4 regions of the Burkholderia sp. YIM B11467 genome follow, and region 2 is predicted to be linked to each of the others. Evidence: predicted binding sites of a transcription regulator. Region 2 holds the regulator's gene; each other region holds the start of a gene.

Region 1 (5,224 bases), on a different contig from region 2:
ATGCCGTTCATGTAGCGGGAAAACTCGGCGTTGGTATCGGATAGCGCCTTGAGCGCCATGCCCGACACGATCACGACGACTGCGGCGAGCAGGCCGAAGCCGCCCAGGAGTTTTGTTTTGATGCTCATTCTGGCGATTTTCACGTTGTGCCTCTGCGCGTGTGGTTGGCAAATGGAATTTATTCTTCGACCAGATACGGGCTCGTGCCGGCATTAACGGGTATCCCGGATGATTCTTTACCCTTCGAAAACCCTGATATTAGTTTTTTTAGCGATGAGAGCCTTGTGGGGCGGGGCGGAATTGATTCTTGTCAAAAAACAGCGGATCACCCGTGATTCGAAAATTTATACGCAGAATTTGAAACCGGTTTTATTGGTGAAACAAAAATCATCTTTTTGTTAATAATCGTCTGATGATTTTGTTTCAATTTATGGGTGAATAACGGAATTTCCTTGCGGATGAATCGGGAGGCGGGAACCGGTACGCGTCATTGACGTGCGCTGCACCATGCTGTGGTAATGGCGGATAAATGGAAATTGGCGGCGAATCGTTGTCGCGCCACGGGCCTGCGGCGCCAACCGCAGGCCCTGAGAGGGTCAGAACGTGGTGCGCAATCCGGCCATCGCGCTGCGGCCGCCTTGCGGCGAGAAGCCGCGCACGACCGAGGTCGAGTAGCGGATTTCCTGGTTCGTCAGGTTGTCGCCTCGCAGGTACGCGAGCCAGTGCGTCGGGCCGACGCGGAACTTGTAGGTCAGCATCACGCCGAGCGACGTGTAGCCGTCCGTCGAGAAGTCGTTGTCCGGCACGCGGTGCTGCGACCATGCATGCGTGACCTGCGCGCGTGCACCGAACGGACCGTAGCCGTAGTCGGCCGCGAGCGTCGCGCGCAGCGGTGCGATGCGCGGCAGCGGCTGGCCCGTGTCGACGTTGCGTGCGTGCGTGTAGTCGGCCGTCAGTTCCAGGTCGACCGTATGGCCGCGCCGCGAGAAGGCGCGCCACTTGCCGTCCAGCTCGATACCGTAGAACTCGGCGCGCACGCCGCGATAGATCGCCTCGCTGAGCGAACCGTCGGTGCCGGGTGCGACGGGCTCGCCGTCGTCGTTGACGACGCGCCCCGTGTTGTACTCGGTCAGGTAGTTCGAGAAGCGGTTGTAGAACACGCCGACGCTACCGCGGTTCGGGCCGCTCGCATAGCGCAGCGACAGGTCGGTCGACACGGCCTTTTCCTTCGATGCGTTCGGGTTGCCGATCAGGAACTGGCCGGTCGCATCGTGCGGACCGTTCGAATACAGCTCATAGAAAGTCGGTGCGCGTTCGGTGTACGCGACGTTCGCCGCCACCGACCACACGGGCGTCAGCGAGAACAGCGCGCCGGCCGACAGGCTGCCCGCATTGAAGTCGCGCGGTTGCGCGCCCGCGAATTTCTCGACGCCGGCCGGATCGGGATCGACCTTCACATGCTCGAAGCGGCCGCCGAGGCTCAGCTTCAGCGCCGGTACGACCTGCCATTCCTCGAGGCCGAACAGCGCGACGCTGTTCGTGCGCGTGGACGGCACGAGCATCTCGTCGCCGAGCGCGGAGAACGTGTTCTGGCCGAACTGCACGCCGATCGCGCCTTCGAACGGGCCGATCTTGCGGTGTTGCGCCTCGATGCGCGCCTCGTAGCCGCGGTTGCGGAAGGTGGTTGCGGTCTGACCGTTGTCGACTTCCTTGTGGCGGTAGTCGGTGTACGCGAAATCGAATTTCAGCTTCGTGAATGGCCCGTTCAGGTTGCGCACCTCGGACGCAAGCGCGAGGCGTTCCTGGCGCATCCGCAGCCGCACGTCGCTCTCCGCGACGGAGCCGTAGTTCGACTCGTAGCCGCTGTACGACAGGCCCGCGAAACCGTCCGCCCACGTGTACGACGCGCCCACCGCGCCGCCGTGCACGCGGCCGTCGCTGTTCGGCACGCTGCCGACCGGCTGCGGCGTGTCGGGGCCGTCTATCGCGCGCTGCTGGCTGCTGCGCGCGTAGCCGGGAATCCGCAGCTTGCTCGTTTCGCGGTCGAACGCGTCGACGTGGAACGCGAAGCGGCCGTTGCCGCCTTCGACTTGCGCGGCGCCCGCACGTACCGAATTCGCGCCGCCGTAGCGCGCGTCGACTGCGCCGGTCACGCCCTGGATCGCTTCGCGCGGAATGCGGTTGTCGATCGTGTTGACGACGCCGCCCACCGCGTTGCCGCCGTACAGCAGCGCGGCCGGGCCGCGCACGATCTCGACGCGCTCGATCGACAGCGGATCCTGCGGCACCGCATGGTCGTACGACAGCGACGACGCGTCGTAGGCCGCGACGCCGTTCTGCAGCAGCCGGATCCGGTCACCGTCCATCCCGCGGATGATCGGGCGGCCGACCATCGGCCCGTAGGTGGTGGTCGACACGCCGGGCAGCCCGTTGAGCGTTTCGCCGAGCGAATCGGCCTGGCGGCGCGTCAGCGCATCGCCGGAAAGCTGCGCGGTCGGCGCGATCAGTTCGGTGTCGCCGAGCGGGTTCGCGGTCACGAAGATCGGCGCGAGCGGAGCGGCGGACGGCGTGCCCGATGCGGCGGGCGCATCGGCCTGCGCGTGCGCGGCGGCGGCGAACAGCATCAGCGAAAGGGGCGAGAGCGGGCGAAGCGGTAGACGAGGGAGGTCGCGCATGGTCGGTGAATCGGTTGGAATCGGATCGGATAACGAGCGATGCGGGTCACGACTGGATACGATATATTGTTGCGTCTGTGACGCGGAGTGACCCGTTGGGACATGGCTCGGCGAGGCTCGGCCACCCACAGTGGAACGGCGTCAGGCGGACGAGCACACGAAATGATATGTTATATCATTTCAAATTCCAAGCCGAATGGCAGCGGTACGTACGGTTTCCGTCGGACCGACGAAAGGTCGGCTGAAGTGGCAGGCGCGCTGGCCGGCGATGGTCCGTGCTTACGCCGGCGCGGCGTGGAACGAAGCGGCGCGCCCGATCGTGCCGTGCCGCCGTGCGCTGCGATGATGCAGCCGCGATCGCCGGACAGCGCGCATCGCGTTGATACGCATCAACGTCCTCCGGTTCCGAAACCGGATACTGGGTCGCTCAATGACCAGACAGGAGCGACGCATGACGCAAACCATGAAAGCGGCCGTGGTGCACGCATTCGGCGAACCATTGCGCATCGAGGAAGTGCCCGTGCCGGTGCCGGGCCCCGGCCAGATCCTCGTCAACATCAAGGCATCGGGCGTCTGCCATACCGACCTGCACGCGGCCGACGGCGACTGGCCCGTCAAACCGTCGTTGCCGTTCATTCCGGGGCATGAAGGCGTGGGCATCGTCGCGGCCGTTGGCGCGAGCGTCACGCACGTGCGCGAGGGTGACCGCGTCGGCGTGCCGTGGCTCTACACGGCCTGCGGACATTGCGAGTACTGCCACACGGGCTGGGAAACGCTGTGCCACGGTCAGCAGAACACGGGCTATTCGGTGAACGGCAGCTACGCGGAATACGTGCTGGCCGATCCCGACTACGTCGGCCATCTGCCTGCGCAGGTCGAGTTCGACGAAATCGCGCCGATCCTGTGCGCGGGCGTGACCGTCTACAAGGGGATTCGCGTGACCGATACGCGCCCCGGGCAGTGGATCGCGATCTCCGGCATCGGCGGGCTTGGGCATGTGGCGGTGCAGTACGCGCGTGCGATGGGCCTGCACGTCGCGGCGATCGACATTTCGACCGACAAGCTCGCGCTCGCGCGGCAGCTCGGCGCGCAACTGACGATCGACGCATCGGTCGACGATCCGGCGAAAGTGATCCAGAAGGAAATCGGCGGCGCGCACGGCGTACTCGTCACGGCGGTGTCGCGCAGTGCGTTCGCACAGGCGCTCGGGATGGTGCGGCGCGGCGGCACGGTTGCGCTCAACGGCCTGCCGCCCGGTGATTTCCCGTTGCCGATTTTCTCGACGGTGCTGAACGGCATTACCGTGCGCGGCTCGATCGTCGGCACGCGGCGCGATCTGCAGGAATCGCTCGACTTCGCGGCCGACGGCCTGGTGCGTGCGCATATCCATCGCGACCGGCTCGGCAACATCAACGACGTGTTCGCAAAGCTGCGCGAAGGCAAGGTCGACGGGCGCATCGTGCTGACCGACATGCAGTGATGCATGCGGCCGCCGCGTGGCGGATCGCGTCGCGACGGCGGCCGTGCCGCAGGGTTCGCGTTACTGCGCGAAGAACACGTCCGTGCGATTCGTCAGGTTGCCCGCGTTGGTTTGGACGAAGAACGGATGGAACGACGACGACGGGCCGACGTCGAGGCCCTGATAGTCGCCGATGAAGAAGCCTTCGGCGTTCGGCGCGAGTTTCATGTCGAACGGGCCGCCGACGCGCCGCTCGGCGACGAACGTGGTGCCGCCGTCGAGCGAGATCTTGCGCCAGAAGCCCGTCGGCAGCGTCGTCGTGTTCCCGGCCAGCAGGTCGCGGAAGTCGTAGTGGGTGACCATCACGGCGCCTGCGTTGTCGACACGCACCGACGGATTGAAGGCCGGCCGGCCGGTCGGCGTGTTGACCTGCAGCGGCGCGCTCCAGGACGCACCGCCGTCCTTGGACGTCGATAGCGCGATCTCGTCGTACTTGCCGCCGTTGAAGCGGCTGTCCTGCCACACGACGTAAAGCTGGCCCGACGCGGGATCGATCGCGGGCTCGGGAATGATGTCGCCGGTGCGCACGGGTTCGCCGGTGTTCGGGTCCGTCACGCCGACCGTCTGCAGCCCCGCGATCACCTGCGGCTGCGTCCACGTCGCGCCGTCGTCGGTCGACTTGATGAACGCGACCTTGCCGGCGGCCTTGCTGAACGGCGGCTGGATCAGGTCGAAGAAATCGTAGAGCGTGCCGCTCTTCGGATCGACGACGATCTGGTTGCCGATCGTCTGCTGGCGCGACCGCACGTGGACGATGACTTTCGCCTTGCTCCACGTCTTGCCGCCGTCGGTTGTCTTCGAGAACAGCGTCGGCCCGCGGAACGCCTGCGTGTGCAGGTTCGCGTACGGGTTGCCGTTCGGCAGTTCGAGGCGGTCCCATACCGCGTACGCGGTGCCGGCCTTCACCGGGTTCGCCGTCACCGATTCCTTGTCGTTGAAGAACTGCGTCGTCGGTTCGTTGTTCGCGACCAGCAACGCGGGACTGCTCCACGTCTGCCCGCCATCGGTCGATACCGAGCCGGCGACCGCG
Region 2 (5,224 bases):
GAGAGCGGGCTGCCCCGGCGTTGCGCCGGAGCGCATGGGAAGACGGGCGGCAAGCAACTGCCCGTGCGACGGTGAGCCGGTCAGCGCAACTGCACCGCCGCGAGGAACAGCACCATGCTGCCGATCGCGCCGTCCAGCACGCGCCACGCAACGGCCTTGCGGAACCACGGCGCCAGCAGTCGCGCGCCATAACCCAGCGCAAGGAACCACACGACGCTGACCGTCATCGCGCCGATCGCGAACGCGGACCGCGCGCCTTCCGGCTCGCGTGCGCCGGCCGTGCCGATCAGCAGGAACGTGTCGAGATACACGTGCGGGTTGAGCCACGTGAATGCGAGCGTCATCAGCACGACCGCCATGCCGCTCTGCGGCGGCGGCGCGACCGCGTCGCCGCGCACGTCGAGCGTTTCGTGGCCCGGCTTGAGCGCACGGCGCAGCGCGTTGACGCCGAACCACGCGAGATACGCGAGGCCGACATACAGCACCGCATGAACGAAAGTCGGATAACGTTCGACGAGCACGGACGCACCGCCGACGCCCGCGCCGATCAGGAGCATGTCCGACAGCGCGCACAGCAGCACGATCTTGCCGACGTGCGAACGCATGATGCCCTGCCGGAGCACGAACGCGTTCTGCGCGCCGATGGTGACGATGAGCGACGCGCACAGGGCGGCGCCGTGAGAGAAAGCAAGCCAGTTCATGATGACAGCGATAGCAGCAGTAGACGGAATAATCGGGTAGCGCTAGTCTGCGGTCAGCATGAAAATAAGAGAAGCTAATTCACCTAATGCAGATTAAGGAAATCTAATGCTCGACTACGCCCTGCTCGATGCGCTCTCGGCGGTGATCCGGTACGGCTCGTTCGAGCGCGCGGCCAAGGAGTTGAACGTCACGCCGTCGGCCGTGTCGCAGCGCGTGAAACTGCTGGAGGAACGCGTCGGCAGCGTGCTCGTCAAGCGCGGGCAGCCGTGCGTCGCGACGACGTCCGGCGCGCTGCTGTGCCGGCATACCGAGCGCGTGCAATTGCTCGAGGCGGAACTGGGCGGCCGGATGCCGGCGCTGCCGGGCTCGATCACGAGCGCATGGCCGATGTTGCGCGTGGCCGTCAACGACGACAGCGTCGCGACGTGGTTTATCGATGCGGTGGGGCCGTTCTGCACGGAGCGCGAGATGCTGCTCGACCTCGTGATCGACGACCAGGACTACACGGCGGCGCGCATCCGAGATGGCAGCGTACAGGGCGCGGTGACCGCGCAGGCCGAGCCGATCCAGGGCTGCCGTTCGACGCGGCTCGGGCGCATTCGTTATCGCGCGGTGTGCTCGCCGGCATTTCACGAACGCTATTTCGGCAAGGGCGTCACGCGCGACGCGCTGCGCCGCGCGCCGTGTGTGATGTTCAATCCGAAGGACGGGCTGCAGGCGCGCTTCATCCGGCGTGTGACGCGTGCGGATCTCGATCCGCCGCAACACTGGATACCGCATGTCGCGGGCTATCTGCGCGCATGCGAAACGGGGCTGGGATGGGGAATGTGTCCGGACCGGATGGTCGATCGCCAACTGGCGGCGGGCGAACTGGTCGACATGTCGCCGGGACGCACCACCGACATCGATCTTTACTGGCAGAGCTGGCGCCTGTCGATCGGCTGGCTCGACGATTTCAGCGCGGCGCTCAAGACGCGTGCCGCGCTGTTTCTCGATTGATCGACGGCGCGATACGGAGGACGCGCCCGGCGCGCGACAGGCGCGCGCCGGGCGACATCATCAGACTTGATGCAAACCGTCGAAGTCGACGATCTGGACGTGGCGACCCTGCATTTCGATCAGGGCGCGCTTCTGGAATTTCGACAGCGTGCGGCTGACTGTTTCGAGCGTCATGCCGAGATAGCTGCCGATGTCTTCGCGCGTCATCCGCAGGTTGAATTCCGACGGCGAGTAACCGCGCTTCAGGTAGCGCGACGATACATCGAGCAGGAAAGCGGCGACACGTTCTTCGGCATTCAGCGAACCGAGCAGCATCGTTTGCGACGTTTCGCGCACGATCTGTTCGCTCATCAGCTTGTGCATGCGCAACTGCATCGAGCCGGCTTCCGAGCACAGCGTCTTGAGCGCGCTGTACGGAATCACGCAGACGGAGCTGTCTTCCAGCGCGACCGCGGTGCGCGGATGCGTGTCGTCGCAGATGCCGTCGAGGCCGAGCGCTTCGCCCGCGAGATGCAGGCCCGTGACCTGTTCGCGGCCGTCGTGGCGTGTCGCGACGGTTTTCAGCGAACCCGAGCGCACCGCGTACAGGTTGTCGAATGCGTCGCCTTCGCGGAACAGCGCTTCGCCGCGCTTGACGGGGCGAGCCGCGCAGATGACCGACTCGAGGCGACTGAGTGCTTCGGGCGCCAGGCCCTGCGGCATGCACAGGTGCCGCATTGCGCACGACGAGCAGTGCGCGGCCTGACGAGGAGCCCAACTGCCGGCATGAGGCGTGGCGGCGGGACGTGTAGCGACGGGCGTCAGCATGATCGTTTACTCCGGCGTTGAATCGACGGAATCATTGTCCCACCGCAAATTGCCGCTGTCGGGTGACAAAACGTCGCGACCGGGCGCGCATGCCGAACGCCGTTCAGGCGGCCTGCTCGTCGGCGTTGGCGGCCGCCGGAATCAGCAGCACGGGCAGCGTCGCGTGCCGCACGCATTGTTCGGCGATGCTGCCGAGCACGAGACGGCGGAACCCGCGGCGGCCGTGCGTGCCGAGCACGAGCAGATCGGCGCCGAATGCCTTCGTGCCTTCGAGGATCAGCGACGACACGTCGTTGAGCGACGTCGCTTCGTTCAGCCGCGTCTCGCCCTTCACGCCTGCTGCCTGCATCAGCTTCGTGAAATCCTTCGCGAGCGCGTCGCCCTGCGCGACGAGCTGATCGCGCAGGATGGACGGATCGTAGCCGGGCACGTTGTAGTAGATCGCGGCGTTCTCGACGACGTAGAACGGTTGCAGCTCGGCGCCGTGTGCTTTCGCGAGCGCCAGCGCGGCATCGAATGCATGGCGGGACGTGTCGCTGCCGTCGACGGCAACCAGAATACGCTTGTACATAGTGTCTCCGAGTGGCGGGTTGAAACGAAGTCGGCCGGATGGCCGATCAGGCTCAGCATTGCTGCGAGGCAGAGTAAACCAATGGCGGGGACTTTGCAGTGCGGTGCCGGTCCTGCCGCGCGGCCGCGGTGTTTCGGGTGGTGCGGCGCACGACCATGCACGCGATGCAACCTGCGCTGCGCGACGCGTGTCGCATGGTCGGGTCGCATCCGTGGTCGGTGCAGTCTCCGCAAGGCGCTCGACAATCGAACGCACGACGAACACGGATGAAGACCGCATCGTCGCGAGGACCGAATGCGCGGGTATCGAAATCGCGCATCGCGACGCACGCATGCCAGTTCGACACGGCACAACAGCCACGCTGACGAACCGCACGCATCGTTATTCAACCGCAACCGCGCCGTTTCGACATGACTTCGATCAACGCATGTGCGTGATCGCGATGCGCGGCATGCATCGATCCGCCGATGCCGATGCGCGGAATCGTTCGTTCGAGCACCCGTCGCGTGCGCCGATCCATAACCATCGGTGGTCGACCGACGCCAGTTTGCAAACGAACGATCGATTCAAACACCGCACCGGCTACTTAGGCACGGCCGTCAGCTCGATCACGCGCTCCGGCTTCCGTCCGTGGCCGGGCCAGTACGCGCTGCCGTACATCCGGTGGACGGGACCGAACTGCTCGTCGTCTGCGGGCGTCGGCGCGGCGAAGCCTTTCTCGATCACCACGTAGCCCGCGCGCAGCGCGAACGCCGGATGGTTGCCGCCGGGGCGGCTGTCGAAACCGGCGAAGCCGTCGCCGGCTTCGGGCATTGCATTGACGAGCGACGCGTTGCTGCCCGTGATCTGGTCGGGCGGGATCGGCCCGCCGCCGGCGAGCAGCCACGCCTCGCGGTTCTTGCCGTCGGTGTCGACCGTGCTGTCGTGGGTGTCGTCGTTGTCGAGCTCGACGCTGTGCGGATGCGCAAGACCTGTTTGACCGGATGGTTCCATCACGGCTCTCCTGGCGGCGAAGCGGTCCGGATCGAAGCAAATCCCGTTCCGGGCATGACGGGAAAAGGCGCGCGGGCGGTCGCCGCGGTCGCGCGGCGCGCACTGATTTGTCGTGATTTATTTCAGCTAGAAGACGCGTTTTCTACAGAGTATGATTCTTTTCCTGCGAAGCGGCGACAGGGGATGCGATCTCGCCGCCTCTGCCCGCGCCGGGGCGCCGCAGCACCCTTAAAGACGGGTAGTGAACAACAAAGCAAGGGACTAGAGGTGGCGGATTCATGCAAGCGACTACTGCGTTCACGCACCGCGGTTATCTGTTGAATTGCGCGCCCGCGCGCGCCAGTGACGGTTCGTTCAAGCCCTACGTCGTGATCTCCCGATCAAGCGACGGCGAGCTGGTTGCGAACCGTTTTTTCCCGATCGAGCTCCAGTTCAACGACGAAGACGCCGCAATCGCGCACGCGCGCGATTGGGCCGTGCGCTGGATCGACGCGAGCAGCATCACGATCTGATGCGTCCACCTGCCCGCGGCGTCGGCCGCCCACGGCATCGGCCGCCGGCCGATTTCCGGCGTGCCGCTCCCCGACACAAAACGCGGTAATCTTGCGGAACCCGTCACTTTATTAGCGGCCGTGCGATCGAGCGCGGCCGCATGCATTGGCCTATGTCGACATCACCTGCCCGTCAGTGGGGCCTCGAAGAAATCGTCACCGGATTGCGCGAGTCGCGCGAGGAACTCCATCGCACGCGCCATCCGCGCGGTATTCGCGAACTGCCATCGCGCGACGCGATCTGCAAGATTGTGACCGGCCTGCGCGCGTCGATGTTTCCGACGCATTACGGCGCGCCGGATCTCACCGACGAAAGCGTCGACTATTACGTCGGCCATACGCTCGAAAGCACGTTGCGCGTGCTGTCCGAACAGATCCGCCGCGCGTTGCCGTTCCTGCCCGAGCATGCGGACACGCCGTTCGCCGAGCTCGACGAACGCGCGTTCGAGATCGCGCGCGAATTCGGCCGCCAGTTGCCGGCGGTCCGCGCGCTGCTCGTCAGCGACATCCAGGCCGCGTACGCGGGCGATCCGGCCGCGCAGCACATCACCGAGATCCTGCTGTGCTACCCCGGCGTGTTGGCGATGATGCACCACCGGCT
Region 3 (5,224 bases), on a different contig from region 2:
AACGTGCTCGGCTCCGACGCGATCGGCGCGCTGGCGAGCAAGTTCGGCGTCGATCCGTCGATGGCATCGACCGTCCTCGCGCAGGTGCTGCCGCACGTCGTGAACCACGCGACGCCGGACGGCGCGGTGCCGGCCGACGGCCAGGCGCAGGTCGACCCGTCGAACGTGCTCGGCTCGCTGTCGCAGCTCGCCGGCATGTTCGGCGGCAACAAGCAGGGCTAAAGGGCCAGGCGCGCCGCGCAGCGGCCGCTTCAGCCACCCCATAAGCAAACACCCCGCCGAGGCGGGGTGTTTGTTTTTGCGCGCCCGGCGCGAACCGGGCGGGCGGCCGATGGCAGGCGATCAGTGAACGACGCGGTCGAACACGAACTTGCCGTCGTTGATGTCGACGGGAATCACGTCCTTCGGACCGAAGCGGCCCGCGAGGATGAGCTTCGCGACCGGGTTCTCGATCTCCTGCTGGATCGCGCGCTTCAGCGGCCGCGCGCCAAACAGCGGATCGTAGCCGACCTTCGCGATCTGCTCGAGCGCCGCTTCCGACACGTCGAGCGCCATGTCGAGCTTCGCGAGCCGCTCGTGCAGGCGCGCCAGCTGGATCTTCGCGATCGACTCGATGTTGCTGCGGTCGAGCGCATGGAACACGACGACGTCGTCGATCCGGTTCAGGAACTCGGGGCGGAAATGCTGCTTCACCTCGAGCCACACGGCGTCCTTGATCTCGTCCTGCGGCGCACCCGTCATCGCCTGGATCACCTGCGAGCCGAGGTTCGACGTCATCACGATCACCGTGTTCTTGAAGTCGACCGTGCGCCCCTGCCCGTCCGTCATGCGGCCGTCGTCGAGCACCTGCAGCAGCACGTTGAACACGTCCGGATGCGCCTTCTCGATCTCGTCGAGCAGGATCACGCTGTACGGCTTGCGGCGCACGGCTTCCGTCAGGTAGCCGCCTTCCTCGTAGCCGACATAGCCCGGCGGCGCGCCGATCAGCCGCGCGACGCTGTGCTTCTCCATGAATTCGCTCATGTCGATGCGGATCAGGTGCTCTTCCGAATCGAACAGGAACGACGCCAGCGCCTTGCACAGCTCGGTCTTGCCGACACCCGTCGGGCCGAGGAACAGGAACGAGCCGTACGGACGGTTCGGATCGGCAAGACCCGCGCGCGAACGGCGGATCGCGTCGGCCACCGCGCCGATCGCCTCGTGCTGGCCGACCACACGCTCGTGCAGCTTTTCCTCGATGTGCAGCAGCTTCTCGCGTTCGCCCTGCATCATCCGCGACACGGGAATCCCCGTCGAACGCGACACGACTTCCGCGATTTCCTCGGCGCCGACCTGCGTGCGCAGCAGGCGCGGACGCGTCGGGTTGTGCTGCTCCTTCTCTTCGGCCTGCGTAACCTGCTTCAGTTGCGCCTCGAGCTGCGGCAGCTTGCCGTACTGCAGTTCGGCGACCTTCTCCAGCTTGCCGTCACGCTGCAGCCGCGCGATGTCCGCACGCACCTTCTCGATCTCTTCCTTCAACTGCGCGCTGCCTTGCACCGCGGCCTTCTCGACGGTCCAGATCTCCTCGAGGTCCGCGTATTCGCGGCCGAGGCGGTCGATCTCTTCCTCGATCAGCTGCAGGCGCTTCTGCGACGCTTCGTCCGGCTCCTTCTTCACGGCTTCGCGCTCGATCTTCAGCTGGATCAGCCGGCGGTCGAGCTTGTCCATCTCTTCGGGCTTCGAATCGATTTCCATCTTGATCTTCGAAGCGGCTTCGTCGATCAGGTCGATCGCCTTGTCGGGCAGGAAACGGTCGGTGATGTAGCGGTGCGACAGCTCGGCCGCGGCGACGATCGCCGGGTCGGTGATGTCGACGCCGTGGTGCAGTTCGTACTTCTCCTGCAGCCCGCGCAGGATCGCGATCGTCGCCTCGACGCTCGGCTCGTCGACCAGCACCTTCTGGAAGCGGCGCTCGAGCGCGGCATCCTTCTCGATGTACTTGCGGTATTCGTCGAGCGTGGTCGCGCCGATGCAGTGCAGCTCGCCGCGCGACAGCGCCGGCTTCAGCATGTTGCCCGCATCCATCGCGCCTTCGGCCTTGCCCGCGCCGACCATCGTGTGGATTTCGTCGATGAAGACGATCGTCTGGCCTTCGTCCTTCGCGATGTCGTTGAGCACGGCCTTCAGGCGCTCCTCGAATTCGCCACGGTACTTCGCGCCCGCGAGCAGCGCGGCCATGTCGAGCGACAGCACGCGCTTGCCCTTCAGCGTCTCGGGCACTTCGCCGTTGACGATCCGTTGCGCGAGCCCTTCAACGATCGCGGTCTTGCCGACGCCCGGCTCGCCGATCAACACCGGGTTGTTCTTCGTGCGGCGCTGCAGGATCTGGATCGAGCGGCGGATTTCGTCGTCGCGGCCGATCACCGGATCGAGCTTGCCCGCACGGGCACGCTCGGTCAGGTCGACCGTGTATTTCTTGAGCGCCTCGCGCTGGCTTTCCGCGTCCTGGCTGTGCACCTGCGAGCCGCCGCGCACCGCGGCGATCGCGGCTTCGAGCGACTTGCGCGTGAGACCGTGCTGACGCGCGAGTTTGCCGGCTTCGCCCTTGTCGTCGGAGACCGCGAGCAGGAACATCTCGCTCGCGATGAACGTGTCGTTGAGCTTCTGTGCTTCCTTGTCGGCCTGGTTCAGCAGCCCGGCCAGCTCGCGGCCGATCTGGATGTCGCCGCCCGTGCCCGTCACTTGCGGCAGGCGCGAGATGGCTTCGTTCAGTGCGCCTTGCAGCGCCTGGATGTGAACACCCGCGCGCGACATCAGCGAGCGGGCGGAACCGTCCTGCTGGGCGACCAGCGCCGCCAGCACGTGAACGGGTTCGATGTATTGATTGTCGCGGCCTGCCGCGAGGCTTTGCGCGTCCGAGAGTGCTTCCTGGAACTTGGTGGTGAGCTTGTCGATTCTCATTTAGTCGAGACCTCCAATTTTCGATTAACACCAAGATGAGGATGGTTATGCGGCTTTCAAGCGAAATTCGGGTTGATTCAGCGCAAAAATTGCTGGATATCCGTGAAGCGGCCCGGGAGCAGGCCGCGACCGGATCGCGGGACGCGGTGCCCGCGCGTCAGCCGGCCGTCGACGGCGGCTCGACGGCTGCAGCCGCTTCGTCCGGTGCCGGCTCGGCACGCACGAGCGCGAACGGACGGATGCCGAGCAACGCCACGAGCGGCGACGCATCTTCGACCAGCTCGCCGAGCGTGTGACAGTCGAGTTCGGCGAAGAACGCATCGCGTGCGGCCGCCAGCACGCCCTTCAGGCGGCACTGCGGCTCGATCACGCAACCGCGCGACTCGCCGTCGTCGGTCGAAAAGCAGCCGACCAGTGCGAAGTCACTCTCGGTCGCGCGCACGACCTGGCCGACCGTCAGCTGCAGCGATTCGGGGAAGAGGCGCAGCCCGCCGTTGCGGCCGCGGACCGTGTCGACCCATCCCGACTCGCCGAGCTGCTGCACGACTTTCATCAGATGGTTCTTCGAGATGCCGTAGGCATCCGAAATCTCCTGGATCGTCGCGAGCCCCTCGCCGCGCACGGCAAGGTACAGCATCACGCGCAGCGAATAGTCGGTGTAGTCGGTGAGTCTCATGGGCGAATACGGAAAAGATCGATCATGCCCCGGTCACGTGAACCGGGCCGATCGGGATGCGCGGGGGCCGACCGACGGCCCTGTTTCGCAACCCGGGTTGCCGGGATGGCGCGCGCACATATAAGATGCGTGACATCTGCACGTTTTTCAGGGGGTGTTGGACGCTATTTTGCGTCAAAATCCGGCCGGCGTCCTGTCCGTTGCCCACGCCGCCGCGTTGACGTTGCCCAGCTCTCCCGGCCCTTTTAGCCATGACCGTCATCCCCGCCTTGCCCGATACCGCCCCGGCCCGCCCTCGCGATGCCGAGCCGACCGAAGACAACATCCGCGCGCTCGTCTACGCGTTCTACGACCGCGTGCGCGCCGATCCGCTACTCGGGCCCGTGTTCGACGCGAAGCTGGCCGGCCGCTGGGACGACCATCTGCCGAAGATGGTCACGTTCTGGTCGAGCCTCGTGCTCGGCACCAAGGGCTATCGCGGCAACGTGCAGCAGGCGCACCAGCCGCTCGACGGGATCGAACCGGCCCATTTCAGCCGCTGGCTGTCGCTGTTCCTGAAAACCGTCGAGATGCGCTACGCACCGCCCGCGGCGATCCGCTTCATGGAACCCGCGCTGCGGATCGCGCAGAGCCTGCAGTTGAGCCGGTTCGGCTGGGATTATCGGATTCCGCCCGAGCAGCAGGCCCTGCTCGACGCGATCGCGCCGCGCCGCCGCGACACGGGCGACGACCCGCATGCGTTGCCGTCGCGCACCCGCGGCGAGCCGTTTCCGACGAAGATCATCGGGCGCAGCGCCGATCCGGACGCGTAACGCGCATTGCGCACCGATTGCGCATCTGCGACACATGGCCGCAGCGCGCGGACGCCGCGTTCAGCGCGGCGTGTTGCCCGATTCGACGCCCCAGCGCGCGAGCGCGGCATCGTCGGTCGTACGGGCATCGACCCAGCGCTCGCCGTCCGGCGTCGTTTCCTTCTTCCAGAACGGCGCCTCGGTCTTCAGGTAGTCCATCACGAACTCGCACGACGCGAACGCATCGCCGCGGTGCGCGGCGACCGTCGCGACCATCACGATCTGGTCGAGCGGGAGGAGCTTGCCGACGCGATGCACGATCGCGACGTCGATACCGGGCCAGCGCCGGCCGGCCTCGGCCGCGATCCTCTCGAGCGCCTTCTCGGTCATGCCCGGATAGTGTTCGAGCTCCATCGCGGCAACCGAATCGCCTTCGTTCAGGTCGCGCACCGTGCCGACGAAGCACGCGACCGCGCCGATCTTCGGGTTGCGCGCGCGCAATGCCGTCACTTCGGCGTTCAGATCGAAGTCGTCGGCCTGGATTCGTATCGTTGCCATCGCGTGCTCGTCAACCGCCCGTCACCGGCGGAAAGAACGCGACTTCGCAGCCCTCGGTGAGCCGCGTGTCGGGATCGGTCATCTCGTGGTTGCAGGCCATGCGCAACGCGCGCCCTTCGGCGAGCGTCTCGGCCCATGCACCGCCGCGCACGCGCAGCCACGCGCGCACGTCGCCGACGGTTGTCACGCCGTCCGGCACGTCGGCCTGCTCGTCGGCCACGCCCAGTGCCTCTCGTACGCTTGCAAAAAATTTCAGTTG
Region 4 (5,224 bases), on a different contig from region 2:
ATTTTCGTAAAAATCGCACCGGGTGAAACGGATGGGGGAATTGAAATGCGCGCGACATCGCGCGCGCATTTATTTGGACAGCGTCGCGCGCACCGTATATTCGCCTTCGAGCGCCCCGTGTTCGGGACGCACGAAATAACGCGACGCATCGAGGTCGGCCGGCAGCGGCTCGACCGGGAAGCCGTGCTTCTCCCACGCATCGAGGCCGCCCTTCAGCGCCCGGATGTTGTGGATCATCTTCTTGCGCTGCATCTTCGCGATCAGGCGCTTGGCCGTGGCCTCGTTCGGGCACACGCAATAGACAACGATCGGCCGCTTCAGCAATTCCGGGTCGAGCAGGTCCGGCGAATCGAGATCGACCGGCACCGCGCCGGCGATCCGGTACGGCTCGCGCTCGCGAATCGCTTTCGGTCGTGCGTCGAAGATCAGTGGCGGCTCGTCCGACGTCATCATCTCGACCAGCTGCGGCGGCGAGATGCGCACCTGGGCGAGATAACGGCGGAACTGCACGCGACGCACCCAGCGGTACAGCAGGAACGTGATGAAGATCGCGAGGAACGCGTCGAGGATCGTGCCGCCGCTCGCGCGCACCCACAGCACGAACTGCACGATCTGGTCGTGAATGGCCGCGCCGCCGATCAGCCAGAACGCGGCCCACAGCGACGCGCCGGCCAGATCCCAGAACAGGAACACGCCGATGCCTATCGCGGTCGTGCCGAGCAGCGGCGCCGACACGAGGCCGAGGCCCGGCAGGAATTTGGACAGCACGAGCAGCGGCGCGCCGTATCTTTCGAATACGTTACGCGCGAAGCGCAGCGTCGTGTCGAGCGACAGCGAGAAGCGCACGAGGCCGTTCAGCAGGCGCCGGCCGCGCGTACGGCCCATGAAGAACCACAGCGAATCGGCGAGCATCGTCGCGCCGATCGCCGCCGCGAACATGCTGGTCCACGACGCCTGCCCCATTGCCGCCATCGTGCCGCCGAGAATCAGCATCGGCACGGCCGGCACCGGCACGCCGAGCTGCGTGATCAACACGCTCGCGAACACGGCCCAAGGGCCGAGCGACGATGGAATTGCAATCGGAAAGTGCCACACGGCGGCGCTCCTGGAAGACATGCGGGCCGTGCGACCGGGGGCGTCGGGACGGCTGCGCAACGGCCGCCGCGGCACGTCCGCAGCCGACCTTGTGCATGACGGGCATTCTAAACGGGTTTGGCCATAATCGCGCGGAACACACGCCGTCCGCGCGGGCTTCGGGCCGCTGCCTGCGCCGCTGTCGCGCTCACGCGTCCGGACGCGGCGCGAGCTGGGCGACGTGTTCCGCGTAGTCGGGAAACGCGGCGGCCAGCGTAGCCGGATCCGCCAGCTCGAATTCCGCGAACTCGAACCCCGGCGCAACCGTGCAGCCGACAAGCGCGACGTGCTCCGGCAACGCGCAGCGCGCGCCGAACCAGCATCCGGCCGGCACGACCGCCTGGAACACGGTGCCCGGATGCGTGAGCGGGTTGCCGAGCCGGTGGATCGTCAGCCCGTCGCGCTCGTCGAGCACCCACACTTCGATCGGATCGCCCGCGTAGAAATGCCAGACCTCGTCGGAACGGATCCGGTGCCACGACGAATAGGCGCCGTCGCACAGCAGGTAGTAGATCGCGGTCGACGCGGCGCGCGGCGCGCCGTCGGCCGGCCGCACGACGGCATCGGTCGCGCGGTAGGTTTCGCGGAAATAGCCGCCCTCGGGGTGCGGCTGCAGATTGAACTGGCGAATCAGGTCGGCGGCGGAAATCGGCATGGCGGATGACGTCGGTAAGGTAAGGAACCGGGCATCCGGCGTACGGCCCCGTTCATCGCGGATGCGACCGGGTCGGCTACTGACGGATGCCGCGGCGTCGATCGCCGCGGCCATGCACGCGGCGAAGAAGCGGACACCGGTCGATGCTGCCAGAACTGCGTGTCGGGATGCAACCGCGGGTGCGCAAAAACGCCCATGCGTGCGCATCCGGGGCGCCCTCATCCCGACGACGCATGCGTCGAACGCGACAGGCGCACTCGCGCGCGGTGCGCCGATCGGCGCGTCGCGCGTTTCATCACGCAGACATCCGGCGAACGCGAGCGGCAGTCCCCTGCCCGCGATCGCTGATGCGTCAGCGCCTCACCGCGTGCATCACGCGGCCGTCGGCGCGGCCGGCTCGTCGTGCCGCACCAGCAGCACGGGCCGGTCGGCCGCGCGCAGCAGCGATTCCGCGACGCTGCCGAGCAGCAGCCGGCGCAGCCCGTGCCGCCCGCTCGTGCCCATCACGATCAGGTCGGCGTCGGCTTCAGCCGCCGTGCGCATCAGCACCGTGGCGACGTCCTCGCCGTATGCGTCGAGCGCGCGCACGGAGCCCTGCACGTGCTGCTGCTCGAGCACCGCTTTCGCAGCGTCGAGCACCGGCGTCGCGGCAGCGGTGGCGGCCGCATCGCCATCGCGCTCGGCCGCGAAGCCCGCATCGACGTCGACGAGCTGCGGCCGATGCTCGACAACGTACGCGCAAGTGACCTCGCCACCGGACGCCGCTGCGATCCGGATCGCCTCGTTCAGCGCGAGACGCGCGCTCGGGCTGCCGTCGAGCCCGACGAAAATCCGCTTGTACATGGTCCGTCCCTCCGACCGGACACGCGTCGCGCGCTGCGCAACGGCGGCCCGTTACCGCAAGCCGACCCGGTGCCGACTTGCCTGCCGAACAGTCTGCTCCACGTGCCGACGCGCCTCTTGATGCGCGTCAAGCGCGGCCGGCACGCCCGCTGCTCCGCACCGCTTGCCGCATTTTCAGCTGACCCCATTACATAAAAAGTGTAAAACGCGCACAATTTCATCTTGAAAACAGACGTTGCACGCAGCCGGTGCGAGTTTTGCCCGGTTTTGCCGCGCTGCCCGAGTACCAAGGGCTGCCCCGACAACCGAATGACCATCGAATGACCGCCAGTGGAACCCCGACGCGTGATGCCCGAGGGCCCACGCGCCTCCAGATCATGTTACGCCAGCCGCTCGCGGCCGGCGTCGTTGCGCTGTGCGCCGGCGCGGTGCTGTCGCTCGGCGTCGCCCTGCTGGTGCGCGAGCAGTGGCAAGGCGCCGTCCGTACACGCTTCGAACGCCGCACGACGCACGTGACCGCGATGCTGCGCCACGAACTGCAGTCCGGCGTCGCCGTGCTCGAAGGCGCGCGCGGCGTGTTCAATCTCGTCCCGGACATGACGTCCGAGCAATGGCGCCGTTATGCGGAGACGCTCGATCTCGACAGCGGCCGCTCGCCGGTCCGGCAGATCGGCTATGTCCCGCTGCCGCCCGCGACGCGTAGCGCCCTCGCCGGCGCGAGACCGATGCCGGCGGGCGCGTTCGCGGCCGCGACGCTCAGCGCGCCCGCATCGAGTTCGTCGGTCGTACGCTTCGGCACGTCCGACGCCGCGCCGCTGGCGCGCGCGCTGCAGTCCGGCGACATCGCGCTCGGCGTCCACTCGGCCGACGACGACACATCCCGCGACGCGCGCACCCTCACGCTGTTCCTGCCCGTGACCACCTCGCCGCACGCGGCCGCCACACCGTCCGGCACGCGCGAAGCCGGCGCCGACGGGGTGCTGTTCGCGGCGCTGAGCCCGCGGCGCCTGGTCGAGCGCGCGCTCGACGCGGAACGCGGGATCGACCTGTGGATGACCGCCGGCGGCGATCGGCGCGCGATCGTCAGCGTCGAGACGACGACCGACGAGGCCTCGACGTCGCCCGACCTGTTGCGGCGCACCGAGGAACTGAATTTCGGCGGCACCGTGCTGACGCTCGCCTATTCCGCGGACGGCCGCCCGAGCGCGACCGGCGCGCAGCGCGCGGCCGGCACCGTGCTCGCCGCGGGGCTGATCGCGTCGTTCGCGTTCGCGGCGCTCGTCCATGCGCTGGTGCGCGGCCGGTCCGGCGCCGCGGCGGATGCCGGCGCGAGCAGCCGCGGCATCCTCAACGAGGCGCGGATGATGGGCATCATCCGCTCGTCGATGGAAGCGATCATCACGATCGACGAGAAGCAGACGGTCGTGATCTTCAATCCGATGGCCGAGCAGGTGTTCGGCGTGTCCGCGATGGAGGCGATCGGCGCACCGCTGTCGCGCTTCATCCCCGAACGGTTCCGCGCCGCGCACGCGAAGCACGTCGACCAGTTCGGCGTGACGGGCGTTTCCGAGCGGCAGATGGGCCGCCAGCGCGTGCTGTTCGGGCTGCGCGCCAACGGCGAGGAATTTCCGATCGAGGCATCGATCTCGCAGATCCGCGATGCGTCGGGCAAGCTCTACACGGTGATGCTGCGCGACATCACCGAGCGGCTGCGTGCCGAGAACGCGCTGAAGCGGTCGCGCGAGGAATTGCGCGAACTGTCGGCGAACCTGCAGAACGTGCGGGAGGAAGAAAAAACCCGCATCGCGCGCGAACTGCATGACGATCTCGGCCAGCAACTGACCGCGCTGAAGATGGACCTGTCGGTCGTCGAGCAGCAGTTGCGCGTGCCCGGCCGCGCACAACCCGACGAGGACGTGCAGTCGCACCTGCAAGGCATGCGGCGGCTGATCGACGCGACGGTCGCATCGGTTCGGCGCATCGCGGCCGACCTGCGGCCCGTGATGCTCGACGATCTCGGCCTCGTGCCCGCGATCGAATGGCTCGCGAACGATTTCACGAACCGCTACGGGATCGATGTCGAGCGTCACGTCGAAACCGGCGGCCTCACCTTTACCAGCGCGGGCGCAACCACGCTGTTCCGCATCGTTCAGGAAGCGCTGACGAACGTCGCGCGCCATGCGGATGCGACGCGCGTCGCGCTGCGGCTCGACGTCGAGGAAGGCTTCTGCGTGTTACGCGTCGCGGACAACGGCCGCGGCGCGGCGCCCGGCGGTCCGGCCCACGAGGACAAATCGTTCGGCCTGATCGGCATTCGCGAACGCGCACACATGCTGGGCGGCACCGTGACGATCGACACCGCGCTCGCGCGCGGTTTCTCGATTACCGTGTCGTTTCCGCTCAGTACCGTTCAACAGGAATCGCTTATCTCATGATCAAGGTGCTCATCGCCGACGACCACACGCTCGTACGTGACGGTCTACGACACATCCTCCAGAACGCCACCGGATTCGAGGTGGCCGGAGAAGCCTGCGACGGCCCGTCGACGATCGCGCTCGTGCGTTCGACGCCCGCGCAGGTGCTCGTGCTCGA

Evidence for each region. Region 2 encodes FNR, which switches genes on or off when oxygen is low (the NO sensors DNR and NnrR bind a similar motif). Its sites were predicted from a motif close to TTGATNNNNATCAA; they were not measured.
Region 1: adhP (alcohol dehydrogenase AdhP) is a predicted target of FNR. The motif match lies at 3,055-3,068, and genes of this name have one in related genera.
Region 3: clpB (ATP-dependent chaperone ClpB) is a predicted target of FNR. The motif match lies at 3,013-3,026, and genes of this name have one in related genera.
Region 4: ACTRWB_RS09775 (universal stress protein) is a predicted target of FNR. The motif match lies at 2,750-2,763, and genes of this name have one in related genera.

Annotation. Positions count from the first base shown of each region.
Region 1 is NZ_JBQVSQ010000002.1:430,485-435,708, forward strand. Features, by position in the region: gene ACTRWB_RS09155 (methyl-accepting chemotaxis protein) at 1-128, opposite strand, end outside; gene ACTRWB_RS09160 (TonB-dependent receptor) at 597-2,675, opposite strand; gene adhP (alcohol dehydrogenase AdhP) at 3,127-4,155, shown strand; gene ACTRWB_RS09170 (sialidase family protein) at 4,216-5,224, opposite strand, start outside.
Region 2 is NZ_JBQVSQ010000001.1:1,125,810-1,131,033, reverse strand. Features, by position in the region: gene ACTRWB_RS05155 (LysE/ArgO family amino acid transporter) at 81-701, opposite strand; gene ACTRWB_RS05150 (LysR family transcriptional regulator ArgP) at 808-1,701, shown strand; gene fnr (fumarate/nitrate reduction transcriptional regulator Fnr) at 1,762-2,508, opposite strand; gene ACTRWB_RS05140 (universal stress protein) at 2,612-3,079, opposite strand; gene ACTRWB_RS05135 (hypothetical protein) at 3,465-3,653, opposite strand; gene ACTRWB_RS05130 (DUF3005 domain-containing protein) at 3,662-4,072, opposite strand; gene ACTRWB_RS05125 (hypothetical protein) at 4,351-4,584, shown strand; gene epsC (serine O-acetyltransferase EpsC) at 4,737-5,224, shown strand, end outside.
Region 3 is NZ_JBQVSQ010000006.1:53,551-58,774, forward strand. Features, by position in the region: gene ACTRWB_RS21150 (YidB family protein) at 1-222, shown strand, start outside; gene clpB (ATP-dependent chaperone ClpB) at 343-2,940, opposite strand; gene ACTRWB_RS21160 (Rrf2 family transcriptional regulator) at 3,098-3,616, opposite strand; gene ACTRWB_RS21165 (group III truncated hemoglobin) at 3,868-4,428, shown strand; gene moaE (molybdopterin synthase catalytic subunit MoaE) at 4,489-4,965, opposite strand; gene moaD (molybdopterin converting factor subunit 1) at 4,976-5,224, opposite strand, start outside.
Region 4 is NZ_JBQVSQ010000002.1:583,752-588,975, forward strand. Features, by position in the region: gene ACTRWB_RS09765 (DedA family protein/thiosulfate sulfurtransferase GlpE) at 70-1,095, opposite strand; gene ACTRWB_RS09770 (cupin domain-containing protein) at 1,283-1,789, opposite strand; gene ACTRWB_RS09775 (universal stress protein) at 2,162-2,632, opposite strand; gene ACTRWB_RS09780 (PAS domain S-box protein) at 2,953-5,067, shown strand; gene ACTRWB_RS09785 (response regulator) at 5,064-5,224, shown strand, end outside.